2 regions of the Teichococcus aerofrigidensis genome follow, and region 2 is predicted to be linked to the other one. Evidence: riboswitches for the same ligand, from Rfam matches in the RefSeq annotation. Region 2 holds a riboswitch; the other holds the start of a gene.
What was found. Region 2 has a riboswitch for glycine ahead of ACVMLK_RS03725 (D-amino acid dehydrogenase). Riboswitches for the same ligand answer to the same signal wherever they lie in the genome.

Region 1: another riboswitch for glycine. It lies ahead of gcvT (glycine cleavage system aminomethyltransferase GcvT); the one in region 2 lies ahead of ACVMLK_RS03725 (D-amino acid dehydrogenase).

Annotation. Positions count from the first base shown of each region.
Region 1 covers NZ_JBSXMU010000052.1:5,579-19,793, forward strand. The annotation lists gene ACVMLK_RS12325 (Lrp/AsnC ligand binding domain-containing protein) at 155-337, shown strand; gene gcvP (aminomethyl-transferring glycine dehydrogenase) at 372-3,272, opposite strand; gene gcvH (glycine cleavage system protein GcvH) at 3,296-3,673, opposite strand; gene gcvT (glycine cleavage system aminomethyltransferase GcvT) at 3,685-4,782, opposite strand; glycine riboswitch at 4,832-4,926, opposite strand; glycine riboswitch at 4,930-5,020, opposite strand; gene ACVMLK_RS12345 (transglycosylase SLT domain-containing protein) at 5,152-5,871, shown strand; gene ACVMLK_RS12350 (YncE family protein) at 5,946-7,085, shown strand; gene ACVMLK_RS12355 (hypothetical protein) at 7,192-7,416, shown strand; gene rnhA (ribonuclease HI) at 7,493-7,972, opposite strand; gene ACVMLK_RS12365 (homoserine kinase) at 7,962-8,936, opposite strand; gene ispH (4-hydroxy-3-methylbut-2-enyl diphosphate reductase) at 9,007-9,951, opposite strand; gene ACVMLK_RS12375 (hypothetical protein) at 10,048-10,602, shown strand; gene ACVMLK_RS12380 (hydantoinase B/oxoprolinase family protein) at 10,679-12,328, opposite strand; gene ACVMLK_RS12385 (hydantoinase/oxoprolinase family protein) at 12,328-14,215, opposite strand, start outside.
Region 2 covers NZ_JBSXMU010000008.1:26,884-41,098, forward strand. The annotation lists gene ACVMLK_RS03705 (amidohydrolase family protein) at 1-649, shown strand, start outside; gene ACVMLK_RS03710 (ABC transporter substrate-binding protein) at 653-1,807, shown strand; gene ggt (gamma-glutamyltransferase) at 1,827-3,434, opposite strand; gene ACVMLK_RS03720 (hypothetical protein) at 3,504-3,761, opposite strand; gene ACVMLK_RS03725 (D-amino acid dehydrogenase) at 3,874-5,118, opposite strand; glycine riboswitch at 5,188-5,282, opposite strand; glycine riboswitch at 5,286-5,391, opposite strand; gene rfbD (dTDP-4-dehydrorhamnose reductase) at 5,455-6,339, opposite strand; gene ACVMLK_RS03735 (HU family DNA-binding protein) at 6,616-6,918, shown strand; gene nthA (nitrile hydratase subunit alpha) at 7,042-7,680, shown strand; gene nthB (nitrile hydratase subunit beta) at 7,677-8,333, shown strand; gene ACVMLK_RS03750 (nitrile hydratase accessory protein) at 8,320-8,748, shown strand; gene ACVMLK_RS03755 (amidohydrolase family protein) at 8,639-9,676, opposite strand; gene ACVMLK_RS03760 (SDR family NAD(P)-dependent oxidoreductase) at 9,838-10,152, shown strand; gene ACVMLK_RS03765 (SDR family oxidoreductase) at 10,088-10,858, shown strand; gene ACVMLK_RS03770 (glycoside hydrolase family 15 protein) at 10,858-12,762, shown strand; gene ACVMLK_RS03775 (cysteine hydrolase family protein) at 12,776-13,387, opposite strand; gene ACVMLK_RS03780 (NAD(+) synthase) at 13,461-14,215, opposite strand, start outside.

The sequences.
Region 1 (14,215 bases), on a different contig from region 2:
GCCGCCGGGCTGATCCGCGGCTACCGCGCCGGACTCGACGCCGCGGCCCTTGGCCTGCACGTCCAGGCCTTCATCCAGGTCACGCTCAAGGCGCACAGCGGCGACAATGCGCGCCGCTTCCGCGATCTCCTGGCCCGCGTCGACGCCATCCAGGATGGCCTATGCGCTGACCGGCGACACCGACTACCTGCTGAAGGCCATCGTGCCCGATCTCGCTGGCCTGTCGCGGCTGGTGAACGAGGAGCTGCTGGCGCATGAGAGCGTCGCCCGGCTGCGCTCCTCGATCGTGCTCGACCGGCTGAAGGACCGGAGCCGCCTCCCCCTGCCGCCCGGCTGAGGGAACGCGCCCCCCGGCCGGACGGGGCCGCGGCTCACTCGGCCGCCTGGGCGTAGTCCTCCAGCGGCGCGCAGGTGCAGACCAGGTTGCGGTCGCCATACACGTTGTCCACCCGCTTGACCGGCGGCCAGTACTTGTTCGCCGCCACGAAGGGCAGCGGATAGGCCGCCTGCTCGCGGCTGTAGGGATGCGCCCAGTCGGCGGCGGCGATCTCGGTGGCGGTGTGCGGCGCGTTCTTCAGCGGGTTGTCGAGCTTGTCCATGCGGCCCTGCTCCACCGCGCGGATCTCGGCACGGATGGCGATCATGGCGTCGCAGAACCGGTCCAGCTCGGCCTTGGGCTCGCTCTCGGTCGGCTCCACCATCAGCGTTCCGCTGACCGGCCAGGACATGGTCGGCGCGTGGAAGCCGTAATCCTGCAGGCGCTTGGCGATGTCCTCGACCAGCACGCCGCCGCCCTGCTGGAAGCCGCGGCAGTCCAGGATGCACTCGTGCGCCACCATGCCGCGCGCGCCCTTGTAGAGCACGGGGAAGTGCCCCTCGAGCCGCCTGGCGATGTAGTTGGCGTTGAGGATGGCGACCTGCGTCGCGCGCGTCAGCGCCTCGGCCCCCATCATGCGGATATAGGCGTAGCTGATCGGCAGGATCGAGGCGCTGCCGAAGGGCGCCGCCGAGACCGGCCCATAGCCCGTCGCCGGCCCGGCCTCCTTCAGCAGCGGGTGGTTCGGCAGGTGCGGCAGCAGGTGCTTCGCCACGCCGATCGGCCCGACGCCAGGCCCCCCGCCGCCATGCGGGATGCAGAAGGTCTTGTGCAGGTTGAGGTGACAGACATCGGCGCCGATGCGGCCGGGGGCGGTGAGGCCCACCTGCGCGTTCATGTTGGCGCCGTCCATGTAGACCTGCCCGCCCGCCGCGTGCACCGCGTCGCAGATGCGGATGATCTCCTCCTCGAACACGCCATGCGTCGAGGGATAGGTGATCATCAGCGCCGCGAGCTTCCCGGCATGCTGCGCGATCCTGGCCTCCAGATCGGCCAGATCGACATTGCCGTCCTTGTCGCAGCCGACGACGACGACGCGCATCCCCGCCATCACCGCCGAGGCCGGGTTGGTGCCATGCGCCGAGGAGGGGATCAGGCAGATGTCGCGCTCGCCCTGGCCATTGGCCCGGTGCCAAGCGCGGATGGCGAGCAGCCCGGCATACTCGCCCTGGCTGCCGGCATTGGGCTGCAGCGAGACGCCCGCGAAGCCGGTGATGGTGGCGAGCCAGCTCTCCAGCCGCCGCACCAGCGCGATATAGCCCGCCGCCTGATCGACCGGCGCGAAGGGGTGGATGCTGCCGAAGCCCGGAAAGGTGACCGGGATCATCTCCGCCGTCGCGTTCAGCTTCATCGTGCAGGACCCCAGCGGGATCATGCTGCGGTTCAGCGCGACGTCCTTGTCCTCGAGCGACTTGAGGTAGCGGAGCATGGCGTGCTCCGAATGGTGCGTGTTGAACACGGCGGCCGTCAGGAAGGCCGAGTGGCGTGCCAGCGCATCCGGGATGCCGCCCTGCCCCTCGAGCTCCGCCAGCGCCGGCTTCGCCCCGCCCACGGCGCCGAGCAGCGCCACCAGTGTCTCCAGCTCGCGCCGCGTCACCGTCTCGTCCAGCGCGATGCCGACGCCCGTGGCGTCGATGCGGCGCAGGTTGAAGCCGTCGGCCAGGGCGCCCGCCATCAGCGCATCGGCGCGGTCACCGGCCTCGATGGCGACGGTGTCGAAGAAGGCGTCGTGGCGGAGCGTGAAGCCCGCGCGCCGCGCCGCATCGGCCAGCAGCCGCGCCTGCAGGGCCACGCGCCGCGCGATGCGCGTCAGCCCCTCGCGCCCGTGCCACACGGCGTACATCCCGGCCATCACCGCCAGCAGCACCTGCGCGGTGCAGATGTTCGAGGTCGCCTTCTCGCGGCGGATATGCTGCTCGCGCGTCTGCAGGGCGAGGCGCATGGCTGGCCGCCCCGCGGCATCGACCGAGACGCCGACAAGGCGCCCGGGCATCAGCCGCTTGTAGGCATCCTTCACCGCCATATAGGCGGCATGCGGCCCGCCATAGCCCATCGGCACGCCGAAGCGCTGGCTGGAGCCGATGACGACATCGGCGCCCATCTCGCCTGGCGGCGTCAGCAGCGTGAGCGACAGCGGATCGGCCGCGACGATGGCGAGCCCACCCGCCTGCTGCGCGGCGGCGATCTCGGGCGCGATGTCGCGCACCGCGCCGGTCGTGCCGGGATATTGCAGCACCAGGGCGAAGGGCTTCCGCGCCCCGCAGGCGGCGGCGATCCCGCTCACCGGCACGACCTCGACCGTGAGCCCCAGCGGCTCGGCGCGGGTGCGGATCACCGCCAGCGTCTGCGGGTGCACGTCATCGGCGACCAGCAGGGTGTGCGAGCGGCCGCGCGTGGCGGCGAGCGCCAGCGCCATCGCCTCGGCCGCCGCCGTCGCCTCGTCCAGCAGCGAGGCATTGGCGACCGGCAGGCCGGTGAGATCGCAGACCATGGTCTGGAAGTTGACCAGCGCCTCCAGCCGCCCCTGGGCGATCTCCGCCTGATAGGGCGTGTAGGCCGTGTACCAGCCGGGGTTCTCCAGCACGTTGCGCAGGATCACAGGCGGCACATGCGTCCCGTGATAGCCCATGCCGATCAGCGAGCGCAGCGGCGTGTTCAGCTCCGACAGGCCACGCAGCTCGGCGATGACCTCCGCTTCCGACACCGGAGCAGGCAACTGGGAAAAATCCTGGCCGCGGATGGCGGCGGGCACGGTCCGCTCGGCCAGCGCCTCGAGACTCTCGGCGCCCACCAGCTTCAGCATCTCCGCCACCTCGGCCGCGGAGGGCCCGATATGGCGGCTGCCGAAGGCCGCGTGGTCCTCGAGCCGGTTCAGCTCGTCAATGGCGCTGCTCATGCCCGCTCCCCTTCCGCGTCCGCTCAGGCTTCGCTGTCGACGAAGGCCTGGTAGGCCTCGGCATCCATCAGCGCATCCAGCTCGGAGGGGTCGGCCACCTCCATCCTGAAGAACCAGCCCTCCGACTGCGCGGCGCTGTTCACCATGGCCGGGTCGTCGGCCAGCGCGGCGTTGCTCTCGGTGATGGTGCCGCCGACCGGGGCATAGACGTCGGACGCCGCCTTCACGCTCTCCACCACGGCGACGGCGTCGCCCGCCGCCACCTGCCGCCCGGCCTCGGGCAGGTCGACGAAGACCACATCGCCCAGCGCGGTCTGCGCGTGGTCGGTGATGCCGATGGTGGCGATATTGCCGTCCAGCCGGACCCATTCGTGGTCGCGGGAGAATTTCAGCTCGGCCATGGTGGCGGTCCTTATCGGGCGTAACGGTGAGGGATGAAGGGGGTGGCGGCGACCCGGGCGGGAATCGCCCTGCCGCGCACCATCAGTTCGAGCGCCGTGCCGTCGGCGGCATGGCCACGCGCCACATAGCCCATGGCGCAGGGGCCGTTCAGCGAGGGGCCGAAGGTGCCGCTCGTCACCTCGCCCACCGTCTCGCCGCCCAGCGCGATGGCGGTGTGGGCGCGGGCCGGCTGGCGGCCCTCGGGCAGGATGCCGACGCGCAGCCGCGCCGGACCGTTCTCCAGTTCCTCGCGAACGCGCGCGGCGCCGGGGAAGTTCCACTCCGTGCGGCGGCGCTTGCCGATGGTCCAGGTCAGGCCGGCCTCGACCGGGCTGGTCGTCTCGTCGATGTCATTGCCATAGAGGCAGAGCCCGGCCTCCAGCCGCAGCGAATCCCGCGCGCCCAGCCCGGCCGGGGCGGCTCCCGGCAGGGCCAGCAGGGCGCGGGCCAGGATCTCGGCCCGGTCGGCGGCGACGCTGATCTCGACGCCGTCCTCGCCGGTATAGCCGCTGCGGCTGACCAGGACGGGGATGTCGCCGATGCGGGTGGCGGCCACGCCCATGAAGGGCAACGCCGCCACATCCGGCGCCAGCGCCGCCAGGGCGGGCACCGCCGCCGGCCCCTGGAAGGCCAGCAGGGCACGGTCCGGCAGGCGGTTCAGCGTGACGCCGGCGGGCAGCGCGGCCTCGATGGCGGCGCAGTCCACATCCTTGCGGCTGGCGTTGAGCACCAGGAACAGCCGGTCCCCGAGATTGGCGACCATGAAATCGTCGAGGATGCCGCCGGCCTCGGTGGTCAGCAGGCCGTACTTCTGCCGCCCCGGCTTCAGGATCCGTACATCGGCGGGCGTCAGCCGCTCCAGCGCCTCCGCCGCGCCCTCGCCCCGGAGCTCCGCCTGGCCCATATGCGAGACATCGAACAGCGTGGCGCCGCGCCGCGTCGCCAGATGCTCGGCCAGGATGCCCGCCGGGTACTGCACCGGCATGGCATAGCCGGCGAAGGGCACCATCCGGGCGCCGAGCTCACGGTGAAGGGACGCCAGGGGCGTTTCAAGCAGGGTCTCGGCCACGGAACCTCCAGCGCCGCGCTCGCGCGTGGCGGGTCAGGGTTGTGGCCCCCCTCTGTCCGATGACCTGAGAGATTCAGCGCGGGCGTTGCGCGCCTTACTCCGTCGGTGCCATTGCCTGTCGCCAGGCGCCGGGCTTTCCAGAGGCCCCTTCCCCACGCGGCCCTTTGTGCCTGAGCGTTTCCGGGGGCCGGTTGCGCCTTCGGCGATGGCATGCGCCACTCTCTCCCGCGTGGGATCAGCGGGTCAGGCCCTCATGCCCGAGCGCGGAGCGCTGCGCAAGCGGGGATCGCGCGGCGCGGCGGCCCGCGCCGCCCTCCGGTCACGCCCGACCCCCGCCACACCTCCCCCCCCCCGCCACCCTTGACCCGGGTGCGCGCCGCAAGGCATCTGCTGGCCATGCGCCTCCTGCCGCTCCTGCTGGCCCCGTTGCTCTGCCTCGCTTTCAGCGCCGGCCCGGCCCGGGCGCAGCGCGCCGCCGCGGACTGGCAGCTTTGCCGCCAGGCGATCGCGGCGGAGGAGCCGGGCTCCGGCCTGCCGCCCGGCCTGCTCGGCGCCATCGCCCTGGTGGAAAGCGGCGGCACCGACCCTTCCGGCCGCCCGGCCTCCTGGCCCTGGACCTGGAACGCCGCCGGTGAGGGCTTCACCGCGCCGAGCAAGAACAGCGCCATCGCCGCCGTCGCCGCGCGGCTGGCCGGGGGCACCCGCTCGATCGACATCGGCTGCATGCAGGTGAACCTGATGCACCACCCCCAGGCCTTCGCCAGCCTGGAGGAGGGTTTCGAGCCGCGTGCCAATGTCCGCTACGCCATCCGCTTCCTGCGCAGCCTCTATGCCGCGCATGGCGACTGGGGCCGGGCCATCGCGCGCTACCATTCGGGCGAGGCGGAGCGCGGCCTGGCCTATAGCCGCCGGGTCGCCATGGCGCGGCTCGGCGCCGGTTGGGGCCGCGGCGGGCAGGTGCCGCTGCCGGCGCGGCTGGGCCAGGGGCTTTGCGCGCCCGGCCTGCGCCCGGCCCTGGCGCTGCCGAAGCGGCTGGCGCCGAACCAGCCGCTGCGCCAGCCCAGGCTGGTCTGCCGCCGGGGCGGGTAAGGCCGGCTCCCGCTTGAAAATGATTATCATTATCGTATAGGCACACCGCGCCATCCGGCGCCGGAGGACCCATCATGCCGCAGCCTTCCCACCCGTTCCCGCTGACCCGCCGCCACGCCCTCGGGCTGGGCGCGGCCGGCCTGCTGGCCCCGCTGCTGGGTGCGCGCCCGGCCCTGGCGCAGCGCCTGGCCACCCGGCAGGAGCTGGCCCCGCACCTCTACGAGCTGGCCTACAGCCCGCGCCAGCGTGCCCTCTTCGTCGCCTCGGCCGGCGGCTTCAGCGAGGGCGCCCCGCCGAGCCGCGTCTTCCGCCTCGACCCGCAGACGCTGGCGGTGCAGGCCGAGATCCCGCTGCCGCTGAAGGGCTTCGGCGTGATCCTCGACGATGCGGCCGGCCGGCTCTATGTCAGCCACGCGATCGACGGCGCGGTCAGCGCCATCGACGTCGCGGCGAACAGCGTGGTCGGCACGCTGACCCTGGCGCCGAAGGTGCGCGGCGAGGACGGCAAGGAGGAGGCCCCCTACGGCCTGCGCCGCCTGGCGCTCGACCCGGCCCGCGGCCGCCTCTACCTCGCCGGCCTGTCGCTCAAGGACGGCGTGCTCTACGTCGTGGACACCAGGGCGCTGCGCCTGACCAGGACCGTCTCCGGCATCGGGCCCGGCGCCAGCGGCATCGCCCTCCATCCCTCGGGCGACCGCGTCTTCGTCTCCACCCTGGCAGGCCAGCTCGTCACCGTGAATACCGAGAGCCTGGCGGTGGTGAAGCAGTTCGCCGCCGGCGGCGCCGAGCAGCCGCTGAACCTCGCCTGGGACGCGCCGCGTCAGCGGCTGTTGGCGGTCGACCAGGGCCTCGAGGGCATCCGCAAGATGCAGGAGAAGAACGTGCCGGGCTTCGCCTCGCGCAATCCGGGCAACCGGGTGGTGGCGCTGGACCCGGAGACCGGCAAGCTGCTGGCCGAGGGGCCGGTGCCCGAGGGGCCGGTGGCGCTTCTGGCGGATGCCGGGCGCAACCAGCTCTATGTCAGCAGCCGCGCCGGCGGGGTGGTGACCGTGCTAGCGCTGGACAGCCTCGAGCGGCGCGCCAGCGTCCCGCTGCCGGTGCACCCCAACAGCCTGGCGCTGGACGAGCAGGGCAAGGCGCTCTTCGCCACCGTGAAGGCGGCGCCGAAGCGCGGCTCGCTGGACCTGGAGAGCGTGGCGCGCATCGCACTCTGAGCCGGGCGACGGGGAAGTGGCCGGCGCGGCGCAACCCTGCCCGCGCCCGGGCGCTTCCCGTCCGGCGGCGTCGGGCCGGGTCCCGGGCGCCGCGACAGGAGGTCCCGTGCCGAATCCCTGGATGAAGAAGAACCTGCTGCTCAGCCTGATGCTGAGTGGCGCCAATGCCTGGACCGGCGCGGCGCGCGGCGTCATGGCCGGCCAGGCCGGGCGACAGCGGTCCCAGGCGGCGCGGACCGCCGCGCAGGCGATGACCGCCTTCTGGACCGGCGGCGCGGCCGGCGGCCCCAAGGGCAAGGCCCCATCCCGCAAGCGCGGCAAGCGGAGCTAGCGGAGATCCCGATCAGGCGAATGACCGGATCGGGAGCAGATGCTCCGACACCGGCCCCGGACGGCGGCGGTTCCGCTCAGGCCCCACCGCTCTGCCGCGCCGCCGTGGCCAGCCGGTCGGCGCGTTCGTTCATCACATCCCCCGCATGGCCACGCACCCAGCGCCATTCCACCCGGTGCGGCTTCGCCGCCGCCAGCAGGCGCTGCCACAGCTCCATGTTCGCCACCGGGTCGCGGGCGGCGTTGCGCCAGTTGTTGCGCACCCAGCCGTTGATCCAGCGGCTGATGCCGTTGCGGACGTATTCGCTGTCGGTGTGCAGCAGCACGGTGCAGGGCCGCTTCAGGCTCTCCAGCGCCATGATGGCGGCGGTGAGTTCCATGCGGTTGTTGGTGGTCGCGGGATCGTGGCCGGAGAGTTCCTTCTCGGCCTCGCCATAGCGCAGGATGGCGGCCCAGCCACCGGGGCCGGGGTTGGGCTTGCAGCCGCCGTCGGTCCAGATCTCGACCATGCGGCCGGCGGCCTCGGAAGGGGCTTCCGCGAAGACGTCAGAGGCCATAGGCGGCGGCATCCCGGGCCTCGGCGTGGAAGCGCAGGCGGCGCAGATATTCCAGCGGGTCCTTGCGCGTCACCAGCGCGCCGGGCGGCGTGTGCGTCCAGTCGTAGAGCCGGGTCAGCAGGAAGCGGATGGCGGCGCCGCGGCAGAGCACCGGCAGCGCCTCCAGCTCGGCCGCACCCAGCGGCCGCAGCGCCCGGTAGGCGCCGAGCAGCGCCCGCGCCTTGGTCACGTTGAAGGACAGGTCCGGCTCGAAGCACCAGGCATTGAGGCAGATCGCCAGGTCATAGGCCAGGAAGTCGGTGCAGGCGAAGTAGAAGTCGATCAGGCCGGAGACGCGCGGCGTGCCGCGCTCCTCCTCCAGGAAGAAGACGTTGTCGGGAAAGAGATCGGCGTGGATGTGGCCGCGCGGCAGGTCGTGCGGCCAGTCGCGCTGGATGCCGGCCAGATGCCCGTCGAGCTCGGCGATCAGGCCGGCCTGCACCGTGTCACCGGCCTCGCGGCAGCGGTCGAGCAGCGGTGCCCAGGCGCGGGGGCCGAGGCCGTTCGGGCGCTCGGCGCGGAAGCCCTCCCCCGCCGCGTGCAGCAGCGCCAGGGCGGCGCCCAGCGGCGCGCAGTGCTGCTGCCGCACCCGGCGCGGCCAGGTGCCGGGGAGGAAGGTGCAGATCGCCGCCGGCCGCCCGGCCAGGTCGCGCAGCGCGACCCCGTCCCGCGCCGCCACCGGCAGCGGGCAGGACACCCCGCGCGAGGCCAGATGGCGCATCAGCCCGAGGAACCAGGGCAGCTCGGCCGCGTCGACGCGCTTCTCGTAGAGCGTCAGGATGAAGTCGCCATGGCTGGTCTTCACCGCGTAGTTGCTGTTCTCCACACCCTCCGCGATGCCGCGGAAGGCGAGCAGCTCGCCCAGTGCATAATCGGCCAGGAAGGCGCGCAGCGCCTCGTCCGTGACCTCGGTATAGACCGCCATCCGCGCCCCATGCTGGTTGCCCCGGCGCGGGGTCCGCACCGCGCCGCAGGTGTCAGTACGCAGGAAGCGGCTATTTGACCAGGGCGGGCGGCAGCTTGAAGGTGATGGTCTCCTCGGCCACCACCACCTCCTCGGTGGTCACGGCGAAGTGCTCGCGCAGCCGGTCCAGCACCTCCTCCACCAGCACCTCCGGCGCGCTGGCGCCGGCGCTGATGCCGATGGTGGAGAGGCCGCGGGCCAGTCCGGGGTCCAGCTCGGCGCCCCGCTGCACCATGATGGCGCGCGGGCAGCCGGCCCGCTCCGCCACCTCGCGCAGCCGGACGCTGTTGGAGGAATTGGGCGCGCCCACCACCACCATCAGCTCGGACCGGGCGGCGATCGCCTTGACCGCCGCCTGGCGGTTGGTGGTGGCGTAGCAGATGCTGTCCTTGGTCGGCTCGGCCATGTCGGGGAAGCGCCGGCGCAGCGCCGCCACGATCCCCTCCGTATCCTCGACCGAGAGCGTGGTCTGGGTGGTGTAGGTCAGCGGCAGGTCGGGCACCGGCTTGGCCTCGGCATCCTCCACCGATTCGATCAGGGTGAAGGCGCCCTCCGGCAGCTGGCCCATGGTGCCGACCACCTCCGGATGGCCCTCATGGCCGATCAGCAGGATATGACGCCCGGCCGCCGCCTGGTGCTCGGCGGCGCGGTGCACCTTGCTGACCAGCGGGCAGGTCGCGTCCAGGTAGATCATCTGCCGCCGCCGCGCCTCGGCCGGCACCGCCTTGGGCACGCCATGGGCGCTGAACACCACGGGCGCGTCCTCCGGGACCTCGTCCAGCTCCTCGACGAAAATGGCGCCCTGGGCCTCCAGGTTCTCCACCACGAACTTGTTGTGCACGATCTCGTGGCGCACATAGACCGGCGCGCCGAAGCGGCGGATCGATTCCTCGACGATCCGGATGGCGCGGTCCACGCCGGCGCAGAAGCCGCGCGGGCCGGCGAGCAGGACGTGGAGGGCGGGCTTGACGGTCATGCGAGCCTGTTCGATGGGGGCGTGGTCATTCATGCGGCGAGGGTCGGCCGGAAAGCCGGGCGGCGATTCAACGGCACTAAGGGGAAGACAGGCGGCATGGTCAAGGCATGGAAGCTCCGGGGTGGCGTGGCGGCGGCGGGAGGCGCGCTGTTGCTGCTGGCAGGGTGCGGCGGCAGCCCGGCGCCACTGCTGGCGGAGGCCACCGCCCCCTGCCCGCATGTGGCCGTGCTGGCCGACGCGGCGGACCTGACGCGGTTCCGCCCGGGCGGCGGGCGCGATCTGACGGCCATGACGCTGAATGCCTCCCTCGCGGGTTTCCAGGCGAAATGCGACTACGCCCCGAAGCATGCCGGGCTGGACGTCACCCTGACGCCGGCCTTCACCGCCGAGCGCGGGCCGGCGGCCCAGGGCCGCACCGCCCAGATCCCCTATATGGTGGCCGTGGCCGAGGGTGAAAGCATCCGTGACCGCGCGGCCTATGTGCTGCAGGTGGAGTTCCCGCCCAATGTCGCGCGGGTGCGGAGCGAGGGCGAGGAGCTGCTGATCCGCCTGCCCGGCAATCCGCAGGAGGCGGCGGGCAAGACCATCTGGCTCGGCTTCGTGCTGACGCCGGAGGAGCTGGCGTTCAACCGCGAGCGCGGGCCGCGCTGAGGCGCCGCGCTACTCCTCCGGGACGATCGTCTCGAGACGGGGCCCGGGGCCCCGCCGCGCACCGCCCCTGCCGGCCTCAGGCGCCGTAGTCGCGCTTCGCCGCCTCCTCGCTGACCAGCCCGTCCGCGACATCGGCGGCGACGAGGGCGCGATCGCGCTCCAGCGCGCTGCCCATGCCGCCGCCACCAGGCAGCTTCAGCAGCAGGCGCCGCCCTTTCGGAATGACCTGGTAGCCCTTGGTGCGCAGCACCGTGCCATCCGCCAGCCCGACCCAGCCCGGCGCGCCCTCGCCGCCGCCCTCGCGGCCCTTCGGCGGGTTGGCCACGCGGTCGAAGATGGCATTCACGGCGAATTCGGCCTCGCCCTTGGTGCCGATCTCCATCACCTGCCCGAAGCCGCCGCGGGTGCGGCCCGGGCCGGCGGAATCCGGCCGCAGCTCCTTCTTCCAGAAGATCACCGGCGCCACGTTCTCGGTCGCCTCCACCGGCATGGTGCGCACGCCGGAGGGGAAGGCGGTGCCGTCCAGCCCGTCGAAGCCGCGCCGCGCGCCGGTGCCGCCGGAGTTGAAGGTGATGATCTCGAAGTCCGGCAGCTCGGCCTCGCCGCCCGAGACCTGGGCGCCGCCGCGCAGCGGCGGGTTCCACAGGCAGGAGGAGCCCTCCGCCACCACCCGATCGGGCACCGCCTGGTGCAGGCAGCCCATCATCAGGTCCGGCAGGAGCTGGCCCACCACATGCCGGACCGAGACCGGGAAGGGCCGCGGCGCGTTCAGGATGCACCCTTCGGGGATCTGCATCTGGAACGGGGCGAGGCTCGCCCAGTTGTTCGGGATCTCGGGCGCGACGACGCATTTGATGCCGAAGCAGGCATAGGCGCGCGTATAGGCCGGCGGCACGTTGATGCCGCGCCCCGAGAGGCCCGAGGTGCCGGCATAGTCCACCACGATGCGATCGCCATGGATGGTCATCGCCGCCTTCAGCGTCACCGGCGCCTCATAGCCGTCGGAGGCGATCTCGGCGCGGTAGGTGCCGCCGGGCAGCTTCGCGATCTCGGCCAGCGTCGCCTTCAGCGAGCTGTCGAAGATGTAGCCGGCCAGCGGGTCGATGCTGTCCATGCCGAACTCGTCCAGCATCTCGACCAGCCGCTTGATGCCGGCGTCGTTGCAGGCGCAGAGCGAATAGACATCGCCCTCCAGCTCGACCGGGGTGCGGCTGCCGGCGCGGATGAAGTCGAAGAAGGTCTCGTTGGCGACGCCCTGGTCGAAGCACTTGACGATGGGGATGTACATCCCCTCCTCGAAGACGCTGCGCCCCTCCGGCCCCATGCCGAGGCCGCCGACATCGATGACATGCGCGGTGTTGGCGAAGAGGCCGACGATCTTCCCGTCCCGGAAGGCGGGCGAGACCACGGTCAGGTCATGCAGGTGACCGGTGCCGAGCCAGGGGTCGTTGGTGATGTAGTGGTCCCCCGGCTTCATCGTCTCCGCCGGGAACTTGGCGAGGAAGTGGCCGACGGATTCCATCATCGAATTGACGTGGCCCGGCGTGCCGGTGACGGCCTGGGCCAGCATGCGCCCCTGGAGGTCGAAGATGCCGGCCGAGAGATCGCCCGCCTCGCGCACCGTGGTCGAGAAGGCGGTGCGGATCATGGTCTGCGCCTGTTCCTCGACCACCGCGATAAGGCGGTTCCACTGGATCTGGCGCTGGATGGTCTCGAGGGCGTCCATCACGCGGCCTCCTTCGTCAGCTCGAGGTAACCGAGGGAATCCATCCGGCAGGTCCAGCCGGGGCCGACCAGGGTGCTGGTCTCCGCCTCCGCGACGATGCAGGGGCCGGAGAGCAGGGCGCCGGGCGAGACCTGTTCGCGGTCATAGACCGGCCATTCGGCCACGGCGCCGCTGCTGGTGTCGCGCACGGCCTGGGTCCGGACCGGGGCCGGCGCCGCGGCCGGCGCGGCCTCGGCGGCGGGCGCCACCCCCGGCAGCACGGTCTGCACCGTCACGGCGAAGGAGAGGATCTCGACATCGCTGCCCGGCACCGGGCGGTCGTAGAAGCGGGCGTACTCCGTGTCATAAGCCGCGCGGATGGCGGCGATATCGGCGCCCTCCAGGTCCCGCGCCGGCAGGCGGACGGCGATCTCGTGCCCCTGCCCGACATAGCGCATATAGGCGATGCGACTCTCCTCCAGCGCCGCGCCGAAGCTGCCCCGCTCCACCACGCCGCGCGCCTCGGCCGACATGGCGGCGAGCAGCGCGTTCACCGCCACGGTGTCGAAGCTGCGGAAGCGCTGATAGAGGCTCTTGACCACCTCGTAGCCCACCGGCGCGCGCAGGAAACCGATGGCGCTGCCGACGCCGGCGCCGGAGGGCACCAGCATCCGCGACACGCCGATCTTCTCGGCCACGCGGTAGCCATGCACCGGCCCGCCGCCGCCGAAGGCGATCACGGCACGGCCCTCATAGCCCTTGCCGCTCTCGATGGCATGGACGCGCGCGGCATTGGCCATGTTCTCGTCGACCATCTCGACCACGCCGAGCGCCGCCATCTCCGGCGAGAGGCCGAGCGCCTCGCCGATATGCGCCGCGAGCGCCGCCTTCGCCGGCTCCGTCCGCAGCGGGAACTGCCCGCCGGCGAAGAGCGCCGGCTCGTAGCGGCCGAGCGCCAGATTGGCGTCGGTCACCGCCGGCCTGGTGCCCCCGCGGCCGTAGCAGGCCGGGCCGGGATCGGCGCCGGCGCTCTCGGGGCCGACCTGGATGCGGCCCAGCGCGTCGAGCTGCGCGATCGAGCCGCCACCCGCGCCGATCTCCACCATCTCGATCACCGGGATGCGCAGCGGCAGACCGGAGCCCTTCTTGAAGCGGCCGACGCGGGCCACCTCGAAGGTGCGGCTGGCCTGCGGCGCGAAGTCGTCGATCAGGCAGACCTTGGCGGTGGTGCCGCCCATGTCGAAGGAGAGCACCTTGTCGAGGCCCCGCTGCCGCGCGACATGGGCCGAGAAGATGGCGCCGCCCGCCGGGCCGGATTCCACCAGCCGGATCGGGAAGCGCGCGGCGGTGTCGAGCGTGGTCAGCCCGCCGCCGGAGAGCATCAGGAAGAGCGGGCAGGCGAAGCCCGCCTCCTTCACCCCGTCGCGCAGCCGGTGCAGGTAGCTGGCCATCAGCGGCTGCACATAGGCATTGGCGACGGTGGTGGAGAAACGCTCCCACTCCCGCATCTCGGGCGAGACCTCGGAGGAGAGCGAGACCGGCACCTCCGGCCATGCCTCGGCCAGGATCTCGGCGGCGCGCCGCTCATGCGCCGGATTGACGAAGGCATGCAGGAAGCCGATGGCCAGGCTCTCCACCCCCTCGGACTTCAGGAAGGCGATCCGCTCGCGCAGCGCCGCCTCGTCCAGCGCCAGCAGGACGCGGCCCTCATTGTCCAGCCGCTCCGGCACGGCGACGCGCCAGCGGCGCGGCACCAGCGGACGGGGGAGCTGGATGTTGAGGTCATACTGGTCGTAGCGGGACTCGTTGCCGAGCGCGAGGACGTCGCGGAAGCCCTCGGTGGTCAGCAGGGCCGTCCGGGCGCCCTTGCGCTCGATCACCGCATTGGTGGCGAGCGTCGTGCCATGG
Region 2 (14,215 bases):
CGCCTCGCCGAGCGACCCGATCCACGCCCTCGGCTTCTCGCGCGAGGAGATCCGCGCGGTGGTCGAGGAGGCGGAGAATTTCGGAACCTATGTCTCGGCGCATCTCTACACCGACGTGGCGATCCGCCGGGCGGTGGAATGCGGGGTCCATTCCCTGGAGCACTGCAACCTGATCACCGCCGAGACGGCGGCGCAGGCGGCGGCGGCCGGGGCGATCGCGGTGCCAACGCTGGTCACCTACGAGGCCCTGGCGATGGAGGGCGCGGCCATGGGGCTGAAGCCGGAATCGGTCGCCAAGATCGAGACGGTGCGGCGCTCGGGCCTCGAATCGCTCGACATCATGCGCCGCGCCGGCCTGCCCATGGCCTTCGGCACCGACCTGCTGGGCGGGCTGCACCGGCACCAGTCGATGGAGTTCGAGATCCGCGCCCGGGTGCTTCCGGCGGCCGAGATCATCGCCTCGGCCACCACCGTCGCGGCGCGGCTGCTGCGGATGGAGGGGGAGATCGGCGTCATCGCCCCCGGCGCCCATGCCGACCTGCTGGTGGTCGAGGGCGATCCCTACCGCGACCCGGCGCTGCTGCAGCGGGAGGCGGCGTTGCGCGCCATCCTGCGCGGTGGCCGCTTCGTCAGGAACGGGCTGGGCTGATCCGTGCGCCTCACCCGCGCCGGCTTCCTCTCGCTCCTGGCCACGCCGTTGGTGCTGCCGGCGATCCGCGCCGCGGCGCAGCCCGCCTGGCCGCGGCGCGTCACCGACATGGCGGGGAGGACCGTGACGCTGAAGGCGCCGCCACGGGCCATCCTGCTGGGCGAGAGCTTCCAGCTCCTGGCCATGGGGCTTCTGCACCCCGATCCGGTCTCGCTGCTGGCCGGCATGGGCGGTGATCTGCGCCAGGCCGACCCGCGGAGCCACGAGGCCTGGCTGCGCCGCTTCCCGGCGCTGGCCACGGTGCCGGAGGTGACGGGCGGGGTGGGGCAGGCCTTCTCGCTGGAGCGCGTGCTCTCGCTGCGGCCGGATCTCGTCATCCTCGGCGCGTGGCAGAGGCGGCGCGACGATTCGGCGCAGGAGCTGGCGCTGCTGGAGACCGCCGGCATCCCGGTGCTGTTCATCGATGTCTTCCGCAGGCCGCTGGAGAATGTCGGCCCCAGCATCCGCCTGCTGGGCGAGGTGCTGGACCGGCGCGAGGCCGCGGCGGAATTCGTCGCCCTGCACGAGGCGCGGCTGGCCCGTCTCCGCGAGCGCGTTGCCGGCCGCCCGCCGGGGCCCCTGGCCCTGCTGACCGCCTTCCCCGGCCGCTGGCCCTGCTGCTGGGTGGCCGGCGCCTCGGGCGGCGGCGAGTACCTGGCGCCCGCCGGGCTGCGCAACGCGACCGAGGGCCAGGCCGGGCTGGCGGATGGCGGCCTGACCGGGCTGGAGCAGGTGCTGGCGATGCGGCCGGATCTGGTGATCGGCACCGGCCTGGCGCTGTCCGGCGATGGCCGGGACGGCGGCCTGGCCCTGGGCAGCGGCGTGCCGGCGGCCGTGGCGCGGGAGAGCCTGGCCCGGCTGGCGCGCGAGGCGGAATGGCGCAGCCTCGGCGCGGTGCGCGACGGGCGGCTGCACGGGCTGTGGAACTTCTTCACCGGCAGCCCGATCGGCATGGTCGCCGCCGAGGCGGTGGCCCGCTGGGGGCGGCCGGACCTCTTCGCCGATCTCGATCCCGCCGCGACGCTGGAGGAGATCAACCGCCGCTTCTCGGCCGTGCCGTTCGAGGGCACCTACTGGGTGAGCACCGATCCGGCCCAGGATGGGCCGCGCCGCGGCTGAGGCGGCGCTTCCGTCCGGCTCAGGCCGCCATCGCCATCCCGTCCCGCTGCGGGTCGGCGCCGCCTTCCCAGCGGCCGTCGCGCAGCAGCAGGCCATGCGGCGCGCCGAAGGCGTGGCTCTGGTAGGAGCGCGCCGTGGGATAGCCCATGGCCCGCAACGCCGCCTCGGTGCCGTGCGGGATGCGGTTGCAGAGGTCGATGGTGTCGGACAGCGCGACGATGCGCGGCGCCGCCACGGCCTCGGCCATGCCCATGCCGAAATCCACCACGTTCATGATCGCCTGGGCCAGGGCCGGGACGATGTAGGTGCCGCCCGGCGCGGCCAGCACCATGACCGGGGCCTCGCCCTCGAAGAGGATCGTCGGCGCCATGGCGCTGCCGCGGCTCTTGCCCGGCGCGATGGAGGCGGCGCGGCCGGGGCGCGGGTCGAAGCCGCTCATGCAGCCATTGTACATGAAGCCCAGCCCCGGCGTGATGACGCCCGAGGGGATGCCCAGCGTGTGCGTCAGCGAGACGGCGTTGCCCTCGGCATCGACGACGCAGACCACGGTGGTGTCCGGCGGGTCCAGGGGCTCCCCGGCGCGCTCGACATGCGCCACCTCGCCGGCGCGGATGCGGCCGGCGAGCAGGGCGGCGTGCTCCGGCGAGAGCAGCCGGCCGAGCGGCACGTCGACGAAGTCGGGGTCGCCCATATGGGCGTCCCTGTCGATGGTCATCCACTTCATCGCCTCGGCCAGCAGGCGCAGGTGCTCCGTGCTGCCATGGCCGAGCGCGCCGAGCTCGAAATGCCCGAGGATCTGCAGCAGCTCGATCAGCGAGGCGCCGCCGGCGGGCGGCGGGTTGGAGGCGATGCGTAGGCCGCGGTAACGACCCCAGACGGGCGCCTTCTCCCGCACGCGATAGGCGGCCAGATCCTCCAGGGTGATCAGCCCGCCGCCCGCCTGGATGTCCGAGACCATCTCGCGCGCCAGGGCGCCGCGATAGAACTCTTCCGCGCCGCCGGCGGCGATGCGCTCCAGCGTGCGCGCCATCCCGGGGTTGCGCAGCGTCTCGCCGGGGCGCTTCAGCCGCCCGTCCGGCCGAAAATAGACCTGCCGCCCCTCCGTGCTGAAGCGCAGCTTGTCCTCGACATTCACCTGGCCGTCGCCGCCGTGGTCGATGGTCCAGTAGTAGTGCATGTAGGGCCGCACCAGTACGCCGCGATGCGCCTGGGCGATGGCCGGCGCCATCACCTCGGCCAGCGGCATCGTCCCGAAGCGCGACAGCGCCTCGCAATAGCCCGCGACATTGCCCGGCGTTCCGATGGCGCCGTGGCCGAGATCGTTGCCCTGGTCGGAGAGCAGGAAGACGAAGCCGTCGCGCGACTGGCCGATGAACTTCTCCGTCCACATCGTGGGCGTGGCGGCGAGCGGAGCGCGGCAGAAGAATTCCAGCACCGTGTGCACGCCCTGGCGCGGCAGGCAGAGCTGCATGGCGCCGAAGCCGCCGATGCCGCACATCTGCGGATCGACGACGCCCTGGCTGAAGGCGCAGGCGATCGCGGCATCCACGGCGTTGCCGCCGCGCCGCAGCACCTCGACCCCGGCCTCCACCGCTTCCGGCTGCGCCGCCACCACCATGCCCCGCATCGCCGTGCTCCTTCCCGGTGAGGCGGCAGAGTGCGCCGAAGGGCGCCGGGCGTGAAGCCGCCGCCGGTGCTAGCGCCCGCCCTGTCCCGCCCGGGGGGCCGGCAGGACCGCCCGAAGCTCCGGCGTCGCGCCGCAACCCGCGCAGGGCAGGCGGCGCGGCAGGTCGGCCAGGCGGGTGTCGCGGGCGAAACGCCGCGAGAGCGCGATCTCCTCCACCGTCGGCCAGGCCTCCTGGCCGCAGGCGCAGAGGAGATGCAGCGCATAGCCATGCGCGTAGTAGAGCGGCGTGGTGGGGTCGGGCGCCGCCGCGAGGACAGGAAGGCTCATGCGCCGCAGGCTAGCGGGACGGTCACGAGACGCGTCAAGCGATTGATTCGGCTCAGGAGTCACGGAGGAGTCCGGCGTGCCTCACAATCCCGCGAGACGCGGCCCGGCCGCCTCAGGCGGCGATGTTGCGCCGCGCCTCCTCGCCGATCGCCTCGGCCACCATCTGCGCCGTCGCGGCGGAGAGGGTCCAGCCGAGATGGCCATGGCCGGTGTTGTAGAAGACGCCCGGACGACTGCCGCGGCCGATGCGCGGCATCATGCCCGGCGTCATCGGGCGCAGCCCCGCCCAGGGGACGCAGCGCGCCGTGCTGACCTCGGGGAAGAGGTCGCGCACCCAATCGACCAGGGGCCGGACGCGGTCGGCGCGGATGTCGCGGTTCTCGCCGTTGAACTCGGCCGTGCCGGCGACGCGGAAGCGGTCGCGGCCCAGCCGGCTGGTGACGATCTTGGTGGCGTCGTCCAGCAGGCTGACCTGGGGCGCGGCGTCCTGGCTCCGCGCATCGTCCAGGTGCACGGTGATGGAATAGCCCTTCACCGGATAGACGTTGACGCGGTCGCCCAGCAGCGCGGCGAAGCGGCGGCTGGCAATGCCGGCGCAGACCACGAGGCGGTCCACCACCTCCACGCCGCCCGGCACGCCCCGCCCGGCCTTGTCCCAGGCGATCTCGATGCCGCGCGCGGTGTGGGTGATGCGGCTGACCTCGGCCTCGGCGACGAAGCGGGCGCCATGGCGCTGGCAGGCCTCGGCCAGGCCGCGGGTGAACCTGTGGATGTCGCCGGTGGAATCCGAGGGCGTGAAGAATCCGCCGTAATAGGTGCCCTGCAGCGCCGGCTCGATGGCGCGCATCTCCTCCGGCGTCACGGCGCGGCGGTCGAGCCCGCCCTCGGTCAGCAGCGCGTTGGTGCGCTGCGCCGCCTCGAAGCCCGGCCGGTCGCGGTAGATGTGCAGAATGCCGCGCCGCTCCAGGTCGAAGTCGATGCCCTCCAGCGCGGCGATGTCGAAAAGGTGCCTGCGCGCCGCGATGGCCAGGCGTGTGGTCTCGATCGTATGGGCGCGGTAGTGGCGGATCTGTCCCAGGAACTCGCCCATCCAGCTGTACTTGTGCCAGCCAGGGCGGGGGTTCAGCAGCAGCGGCGCATCCTGCCGCAGCATCCACTTCATGCCCTTCAGCACCGTCGCCCAGCTGTTCCAGACCTCGGCATTGCTGGCCGAGAGCTGGCCGCCATTGGCGAAGGAGGTCTCCATCGCGGCATAGCGGTGCCGGTCGAGCAGCACCACCTGGTGGCCGCGTTGCAGCAGGGCATAGGCGGTGGTCACGCCGGTGATCCCGGCGCCGATGATGGCGATCTTGCTCATGGGTCGAGCCGTCTCCGTGAGGATGGCGCGGCAGCGCGGTGCGGTCCTCGGCCGCGCCCGTCTGCCCCCATCTGTCACGGTGCCTGAGAGCTTAACCCGGCGCGCCGGGATATCCCCTTCGGCGGGCGGTGCCGGGGCCATGCCCGGTCCGCCTCTCTCCAGATCGTCCTCGCCCTGCAGTCCGGGTGCCTGAGAGTTTCCTGGGGGGTTGCTCCGTCGGCGGCGGCATGGCGCCTCTGACGAGGGCCTGCCGCGCTCTCCTGCCTGGCTTCGGCGGACGCGGCGCAGGGTGGCAAAGCCGCGCCGGCGCCGTCAAGCACAATCGGCCCTCTCGCCTCAGCGGGGCAGCAGCACCTCCAGCGCGGCGGCCAGCGAGCGGCGCCAGTCCGCCGGCTCGATGCCGTGCACCCGGCCGATCCGCCCGCAATCCAGCCGGCCATCGGCCGGGCGCCGCGCCTTGGTCGGATACTCGGCGGTGGTGATGGCCTTTAGCGTCGGCACCCTGGCGCCGCGTTCCGCCGCCTGGGCGAAGATCTCGGCGGCGAAACCGTGCCAGGTGGTCCAGGGCGCGCCGGTCAGGTGGAACAGGCCGAAGGCCTCGTCGCCAGCCCCGGCGGCGGCCAGGCGCGGCAGCATCCGGGCGATGGCCTCTGCCAGGTCGGCGGCGAAGGTGGGCGCGCCGTGCTGGTCGGCGACGACGCTGAGCGTCTCCCGCTCGGCGCCGAGGCGCAGCATGGTCTTGAGGAAGTTGTTGCCGTCGGCGCTGCAGACCCAGGCGGTGCGCAGGATGGCGGAGCGGGGATTGGCGGCCAGCACGGCCTCCTCCCCGGCGCGCTTGGAGGCGCCATAGACACCGGCCGGGCTGGCGGCGTCGGTCTCGACATAGGGGCTGCCCTTCAGCCCGTCGAAGACATAGTCGGTGGAGACATGCACGAAGGGCAGGCCGCGCCGGGCCGCGGCCTCGGCCAGCAGGGCCGCGCCGGTCGCATTGATGGCATAGGCCAGGTCGCGCTCGTCCTCGGCGCGGTCCACCGCCGTATAGGCGGCGGCGTTGATGACGACCTCCGGCGCCGTGTCGGCCACGGCGCGGGCGATCGAGGCCGCGTCCGTCAGGTCCAGCTCGGGCGCCTCCAGGGCGGTGACCTCGTGCCCGTCCCGCGGCAGGCGGCGGGAGAGCGCCAGGGCGAGCTGGCCGGTGCGGCCGGCGACGAGGACCCGCATCAGCGGGCGGCGCCCTGGCGACGGTGAAGGGGGTGAACCGGCATTCTCTGTCTCCCTGTCTCTCCCCGTCTTCTAGGCCGGGCCCGCCGCGCCGCCCAGCCCGCCGCTGCGGGTCCCGGCCCGCCCGGGGATGACAGGAGCGTCATTTTCGGGCCGTCCCGCCAAAAAACCTGTGGAAGGCGGGGCTTCGCGGGCCTTCCGGGCCGGGCGCGCGCTTGACCGGCCACGGGCGGTTGTGTCTCTCCTCGGGCATTACCACCAAGTCGGAGTGACGCCTTGACCGAAGATACCCGCCCGCTGAGCCGCCAGGATCTGATCGATTCCGCCGCCGCCGCCACGGGCCTGCCCAAGACCCAGGCCGATGCGGTGCTGAAGGCCGTGCTGTCGACCCTGGGCGACACCCTCGGGGCCGGGCGCGAGGTTCGCCTGGCCGGGTTCGGCTCCTTCGCGGTGAGCGAGCGCGCCGCCCGCCAGGGCCGCAACCCGGCCACCGGCGAGGTGGTGGAGATCGCCGCCAGCCGCACCGTGAAGTTCAAGCCGGCCAAGGATCTCAAGAGCCGCCTCGGCGAGGCCGGCTGACGGCGCGCGGCGGAGGCCTCCGGGTGCTCCGCCGCCCCCGGCATTTCCGGCCCCGCCCCCTCCGGTCTTGACCCCTTCGGCGCCCGGCGGAATGGTGTCGTGTCCCAGGCAGGGAGAGCGGCGATGAGCGGGCCCGATCACCATCACCACCATGACCATGACCATCATGACGAGGGTAGCGAGCTCTCGGGGATGGCGCTGCGCGTGCGCGCGCTGGAATCCCTGCTGGTCGAGAAGGGCTACGCCGATCCGGCCGCGCTGGACGCGCTGATTGAGACCTACGAGACGCGCATCGGCCCGCGCAACGGCGCCCGCGTCGTGGCGAAGGCCTGGGCCGATCCCGACTTCCGCGACTGGCTGCGGCGCGACGCCTCGGCCGCCATCCATTCCCTCGGCTATACCGGACGCCAGGGCGAGCACATGGTGGCGGTGGAGAACACCGAGGCGGAGCACAACATGGTCGTCTGCACCCTGTGCTCCTGCTACCCCTGGCCAGTGCTGGGCCTGCCGCCCGCCTGGTACAAGTCGCCCGCCTACCGCTCCCGCGCCGTGCTCGATCCGCGGGGCGTGCTGGCCGATTTCGGCGTCACCCTGCCGGAGACGACGCGCATCCGCGTCTGGGATTCCACGGCCGAGACGCGCTACCTCGTCATCCCCCGCCGGCCCGCCGGCACCGAGGACTGGGAGGAATCGCGGCTGGCCGATCTCGTCAGCCGCGATTCCATGATCGGCACCGCCCTGGCGCGCGAGCCGGCGGCATGAACGGCGCGCAGGACCTGGGCGGCATGCAGGGCTTCGGCCCGGTGCGGCCGGAGCCGGAGGAGGTCCGCTTCCATGCCGGCTGGGAGAAGCGCGCCCTGGCGGTGACGCTCGCGGCCGGGGCGCTCGGGCAATGGAGCATCGATGCCGCGCGGCATGCGCGGGAGACCCTGCCGCCGGGCGAGTACCTGACCTCCAGCTACTACGAGATCTGGATCAAGGGTCTGGAGAAGCTGCTGCTGCAGAAGGGCCTGGTGACCGAGGCCGAACTGCGCGATGGCAAGGCATACGGGCCCGGCAGGCCGCTGAAGCCGCTCGCCGCCGCCGAGGTCGCGCCGATGCTGGCGCGCGGCTCGCCCTATTCCCGCCCGGCGGGGGCGCCGGCGCGATTCGCCGAGGGGGAGGCCGTGCGGGCGCGCAACTTCCAGACCGGCGGCCATACCCGCCTGCCGCGCTACGCGCGCGGGCGGCGGGGTGTCATCGAGCGGGTGCATGGCGTCTTCGTCTTTCCGGACACGCTGGCGCTGGGCGGCGACGAGGCGCCGCAATGGCTCTACGCCGTCCGTTTCACCGCCGGCGAGCTCTGGGGCGAGGGCGCCGATCCGGCCGTCACCGTCACCCTCGATGCCTGGGAGTCCTATCTTGAGCCGGTGTGACGATGCGACGGCCGAGGCGCTGAGCCTGCCGCGCGACGCGGAGGGTCCGGTCTTCGCCGAGCCCTGGGAAGCCCAGGCCTTCGCCATGGCCGTGGCCCTGCACGAGGCGGGATGCTTCGGCTGGGGCGAATGGGCGGAGGCGCTCGGCCGCCGCATCGCCGCCGGCGACGGCTCCTACTACGCGCAGTGGCTGGATGCGCTGGAGGCCTTGCTGGCGGAGAAGGGGATCGTCGCGCCGGAGGCGCTGGAGGCGCGCCGCCAGGCCTGGGCGCGGGCGGCCGCGGCGACACCCCATGGCCGGCCGATCACCCTGGCGGCGGATCCGCTGGCCGCTCCCCTGGCCTCTCCCTCGGCGAGCCCCGCCGCCGGGTCCCGGCCGCCCGGGCCACCGTCCGCGGGCCTTCTGGCGGGCTGAGGCGCGGCGGTTCCGTCGGTGGGAAGCGGTAGTAGCGCGCCGCGTTGTCGTGAAAGACGGCGCGCTGCTCCGACGGGCTGAAGGGGGCCAGGATCTCCCGCAGGCCGTCGCAGATGGCGGCGTAGGACATGCTGCGGCGGGCCATGGGATAGTCGCTGCCGAACATCGCCCGCCCGGGCCCGAAGGCCTCGAGGCAGGGCAGCACCACGGCCGCCAGCGCCTTTGTCTCCGTGCCCTCGCTGTAGGCGCTCGGGTGCGAGAGCTTGATGGCGACATTGGGCCGCGCCGCCAGGATCGCCAGCCCGCGGCGCCAGCGCTCCAGCCCCGCCGCGTCGCGGTCGAGCGGCGAGGCGCAGTGGTCGACGATGAAGACCTGGTCCGGCAGGGCCGCCGCCAGCGCCGCCACCTCCTCGGCCTGGTAGGGGTTCATGAGCAGCTCCATGACCAGGCCGTGCGCGCGCAGCAGCGCGAGCCCCTGGCGCCAGGCGGCGTGCTCCGTCAGGCCGCGCAGGGTCCAGCTCCGCGCCGGATCGGGATGCCAGCGGATGGTTTCGCGCAGGCCGGCGAGGCGGGGGGAGGCGGCGAGCTGGCGCTCCAGCATCTCGGCCGCGCCGCCGGCCGCGAGCGGCACATAGCCGACATAGCGTCCGGCGATTCCCGCCGGGCGCGCCAGCCCCTCCAGCCAGAGCGTCTCCTCCGAGGGATCGTGGATCCGGTCCCACAGCGCCTCGACATGCACCGAGCCGACGACGCCCTGGCCCGCCATGTCCGCCAGCAGGTCGTCGATCAGGTAGTCCTGCTGCAGATGGCTGACATCGCCCAGCACACCGACATGCCGGCCCGAGATCCAGGGATGGCGGCGCATCGACAGGTCCCACAGGTGATGGTGGGCGTCGATGATCGGACCCTTGTAGCGTCGGGCGTGCATGACCTTTCCTTGTCCGCGTCGGGTCCTTGTCCGCGTCGGGCATCTCCCCGGTTCCAGAATGCGGCAAGCCGGGGCGGGGAGCGAGAGCGGCACCGTATGACAAAACGGCAACTTTCCGGCCGGCCGCCTCTTCTTCCCTGGCATTCGAGGAAGGAGCCGGCATGCGCAACAGGGACCGGGTGGCGGTGGTCACGGGGGCTTCGGCCGGGGTGGGCCGGGCCACGGTGCTGCGCCTGGCGCGGGCCGGCTGGCATATCGGCCTGATCGCGCGCGGCGCCGAGCCCCTGGAGGCGCTGGCCCGCGAGGTCCGGGCCCTGGGCGCCGAGGCCCTGCCGCTGCCCTGCGACGTGGCCGATGCCGCGGCGGTCGAGGCGGCGGCGGGCGAGGGGGCCGCGGGGGGGGGCCGAGCGCGTGCTCGGCCCGATCGACGCCTGGATCAACAACGCCATGGTCACGCTCTACGCCCCGATCCATGACGTCAGCCCGGAGGAGTTCCGCCGCGTCACCGAGGTCTGCTACCTGGGCTATGTCCACGGCACCATGGCGGCCCTGCGGCGGATGCGGGGGCGGAACCGGCCCGGCCGTATCCTCCAGGTCGGCTCGGCGCTGGCCTATCACGGCATTCCGCTGCAGGGCGCCTATAGCGGCGCCAAGCATGCCATCCAGGGCTTCACGGATTCGCTCCGCGCCGAGCTGCGGCAGGAAGGCAGCCGGATCAGCGTGACCGAGGTGCACCTGCCGGCGGTCAACACCCCGCAATTCGCCTGGGCCCGGGCGCGCTTGCCGCACCGCCCCCGTCCGATGGGCCGCGCGGTGACGCCCGAGGCGGCGGCCCGCGCCATCGAGGCGGCGCTGATCCATGGCGGCCGTGAGCACTGGCTCGGCGGCGCGGGGCTGATGGCGCTGCTCGGGCCCCTGATGCCGGGCCTCGCCGACCGCTACCTGGCCCGCGCCGCGCCCTCCGGGCAGATGGATCCGGCCGCGCCGCCGCGCCCGGCCCAGGCGGCGGGGAATCTCTTCGAGCCGCGCGCCGTCTTCGACCGGCTGGACGGCCCCTCTGCCGCCGAGGCCACGGACCGGGCGCGGCGGCTCTCGGGCGGGGCGGCGCGGGCGCTGGCCGGCGGCGCGGCCCTGGCCCTGGCCTGCGGCGTCGGTCTCGCGCTGGGCCGGAGGCGCGGCTGATGCGGCCTTCCGAGCCGCTGGCTCTGCCGGCGCTGGAGGGCGAGGCCGAGCCGGCGGGGCGCGACTACCGGCCGATCGCGGATTACGCCTTCCTGGGCGACGGCCATGGCAGCGCGCTGGTCGCGCGCGATGGCTCGATCGACTGGGCGGCGCTGCCGCGCTTCGATGCCGAGCCGGTCTTCTCGCGCCTGCTCGACCGCCGCCGCGGCGGCTTCTTCCAGGTCCGGCCGGCCGAGGCCTGCACGGTCACGCGCGCCTACCGCCCCGGCACCATGATCCTGGAGACCCGCTTCCGGACGGCGCGGGGCGAGGTGCTGCTGACCGATGCCCTGGTCGCCGGCCCGCCCTCCGGGCAGGGACCGGACCGGCTGCTGCGCCGCGTCGAGGGCCTCGTCGGCGAGGTCGTGATGGTGGCGCGCCATCAGCCCCTGGCGGGCTTCGCCACGGCCTTCCCGGCGCTGCGCCTGACGCCCGGCCTGGTCGATATGGCGGAGGGTCCTTCCCTGGCGACGGATGTGGAGTTCTCCCCGGCCGGAGAGGCCGCCCTGGCCCGCTTCACCCTGGCCGCCGGGGCGGCGCGCCACTTCCTGTTGGGCGATGCCGCCAGCGCGACGCAGGAGCTGCCCGGCTTCCAGGCCCTGCTGGATGAGGCGGCCCGACGCTGGGGCGAGTGGTCGCGCGGCGCCACCTATGCCGGCCCCTGGCGCGAGATGGTGGAGCGCAGTGCCCTGGTGCTGAAGGGCCTGACCTACAGCCCGACCGGCGCCATGGTGGCCGCCGCCACCACCTCGCTGCCGGAGGAGGTCGGCGGCATTCGCAACTGGGACTACCGCTTCTGCTGGCTGCGCGATTCCTGCCTGGCCTTCTATGCCCTGAAGAAGCACGGCCAGGTGCGGGAGGCGCAGGCCTTCCTCGACTTCGTCCTCGGCCTTTGCCGCGGCGAGAACGGGCGCCTGCCGCCGCTCTTCGACATCACCGGCAGCCGGGGGATGGCAGAGGAGGAGGTGGCGCATTTCGAGGGCTATCGCGGCAGCCGCCCGGTGCGCAACGGCAACGAGGCGGCGGAGCAGCACCAGCTCGACGTCTATGGCCAGGTGCTGGACCTGATCCATTTCCACCACAGCATCGGCGGCGCGGTGGAAGGCCCGCTGCGCGACACCGCCATCGCCCTGGCCGACCTCGTGGCCCGGGAGTGGCGCGAGCCGGATGCGGGGCTGTGGGAGCCGCGCCAGCCGGAACAGCACTACGTCCATGCCGCGCTGATGAACTGGGTGGCACTGGACCGCGCCATCCGCTGCTTAGGAGCGCGCGAGCACTGGCTGCGCGAGCGGCAGGCGATCGAGGAGGCGATCCGGCGCGAGGGCGTGCATCCGGTGCGCGGCCATCTCACGCAGGTCATGGGCGGCGAGGACGTGGACGCGGCGCTGCTGCTGGCGCCGATGCTCGGCTTCCCGCTGGATGACGCGGTGCTGGAGCGCACCGTCGATGCCGTGATCGCGCGGCTGGGGCACGGCCCGCTGGTCTATCGCTACAAGACCGAGGACGGGCTGCCGGGGCACGAGGGAACCTTCCTCCTTTGCGCCTTCTGGCTGGTCGACGCGCTGCTGGCGCTCGGCCGCGAGCGGGAGGCGCGGGAGCGCTTCGCCGCCCTGGTGGCGATGGCCAACGATGTCGGCCTCTATGCCGAGGAAATCGGCGAGGCGGGCGAGTTCCTCGGCAACTTCCCGCAGGCTTTCAGCCATCTCGGCCTGATCCACAGCGCCCTGGTGCTGGATCTCTACGAGGCCGGGGGCCGGGAGGCGGTGCGCGGCAGCTATGCGGACCGCGCGCTGCGCGAGACCCGCAACCGCCTCGCGCCCAGCCTGCCCCCCCGCCATCCCCCCGGCGGCGCGCCGGAGGCGTGAGGCCGCCCGTCCCTCAGGCCCAGGCGCGCAGGATCTCCTCGCTGTCTGCCGTCTCGATCTGCTGGCCGTAGCGCTCGTTGTAGAGGGTCAGCAGCGCGTCATGCGTGCGGTCGGAGGAGGAGCAGATGGCGTCCATCGGCACCACCACCCGGTAGCCACGATCGACCGCGCCGAGCACGGCGGCCAGCACGCAGACATCCGTCTCGGCGCCGCTGATGATCAGCGTGTCCGCCTCGCGCTCCTGCAGCAGCCGGTCGAGCGCGCCATCCAGCCAGGGCGAGTAGACGGTCTTGTCCAGCACCCGCGCCGGCGGTGCGAAGCGCGCCAGCTCGGGCAGCAACTCGGTCTGGCCGGGCGGCAGTGCCTCCAGCGTCATCTCCGACCAGCTCTCGTAATAGCGCTTCCAGGTGCCGTGCCCCTCGCCCGGGCGCCGGGCCGGGATGAAGCGGGTGAAGACCGTGCGGTCCGGATGTGCCGCCACCAGCCGCTCGACCACCGGCAGGACCCGTTCCATCCAGGGCGTGTGCCAGGGCGAGCCCAGTCCGAAGAGGCGCTGCATGTCGATGCAGAGATGCAGGCACCGCTCCGAGAGCGGGCCCTGGCGCAGACCTGGTTTCTTGCTCATGGCGTCCTTCTCCCGTTGTCCCGGAGTGAAGAATGAGCCAGGAGCGCGAGGGATGCAGGGCGGCGCGCCGGTGTCAGTCGCCGGGCACGTTGCGGCGCAGCTCCTCCAGCCAGGCGCGGGCATTGCCGTCGGAGGGCGCGCGCCAGTCGCCGCGCGGCGAGAGCGAGCCGCCGGCCACCACCTTCGGCCCGTTCGGCATGGCCGAGCGCTTGAACTGGCTGAAGCCGAAGAAGCGTTGCAGGAAGACCTCCAACCAGCGGCGGATGGTCGGCAGGTCGTAATGCTGCCGCCGCGCCTCGGGAAAGCCGGGCGGCCAGCGGCCGGCGGCGGCATCGCCCCAGGCCTGCAACGCCAGGAAGGCGATCTTGGAAGGGCGGAACCCGTAGCGCAGCGTGTAGAACAGGTTGAAGTCCTGCAGCGCATAGGGGCCGATCCTGGCCTCGGTGCTCTGCAGCGCCTGGGTCTCGGCATCGGCCGGGATCAGCTCGGGCGAGATCTCGGTATCCAGCACCGAGAGCAGCGTCTCGTTCACCTCCGCCTCGAACTGCCCCGAGGCGGCCACCCAGCGGATCAGGTGCTGGATCAGCGTCTTCGGCACGCCGGCATTGACATTGTAGTGCGACATCTGGTCGCCGACGCCATAGGTGCACCAGCCGAGCGCCAGCTCGGAGAGATCGCCGGTGCCGAGCACCATGCCGCCGGCGTGGTTGGCGGCGCGGAACAGGTAGTCGGTGCGCAGCCCGGCCTGGACGTTCTCGAAGGTGACGTCATAGACCGGCTCGCCGGCGGCGAAGGGATGGCCGAGGTCGCTCAGCATCTGCCGCGCCG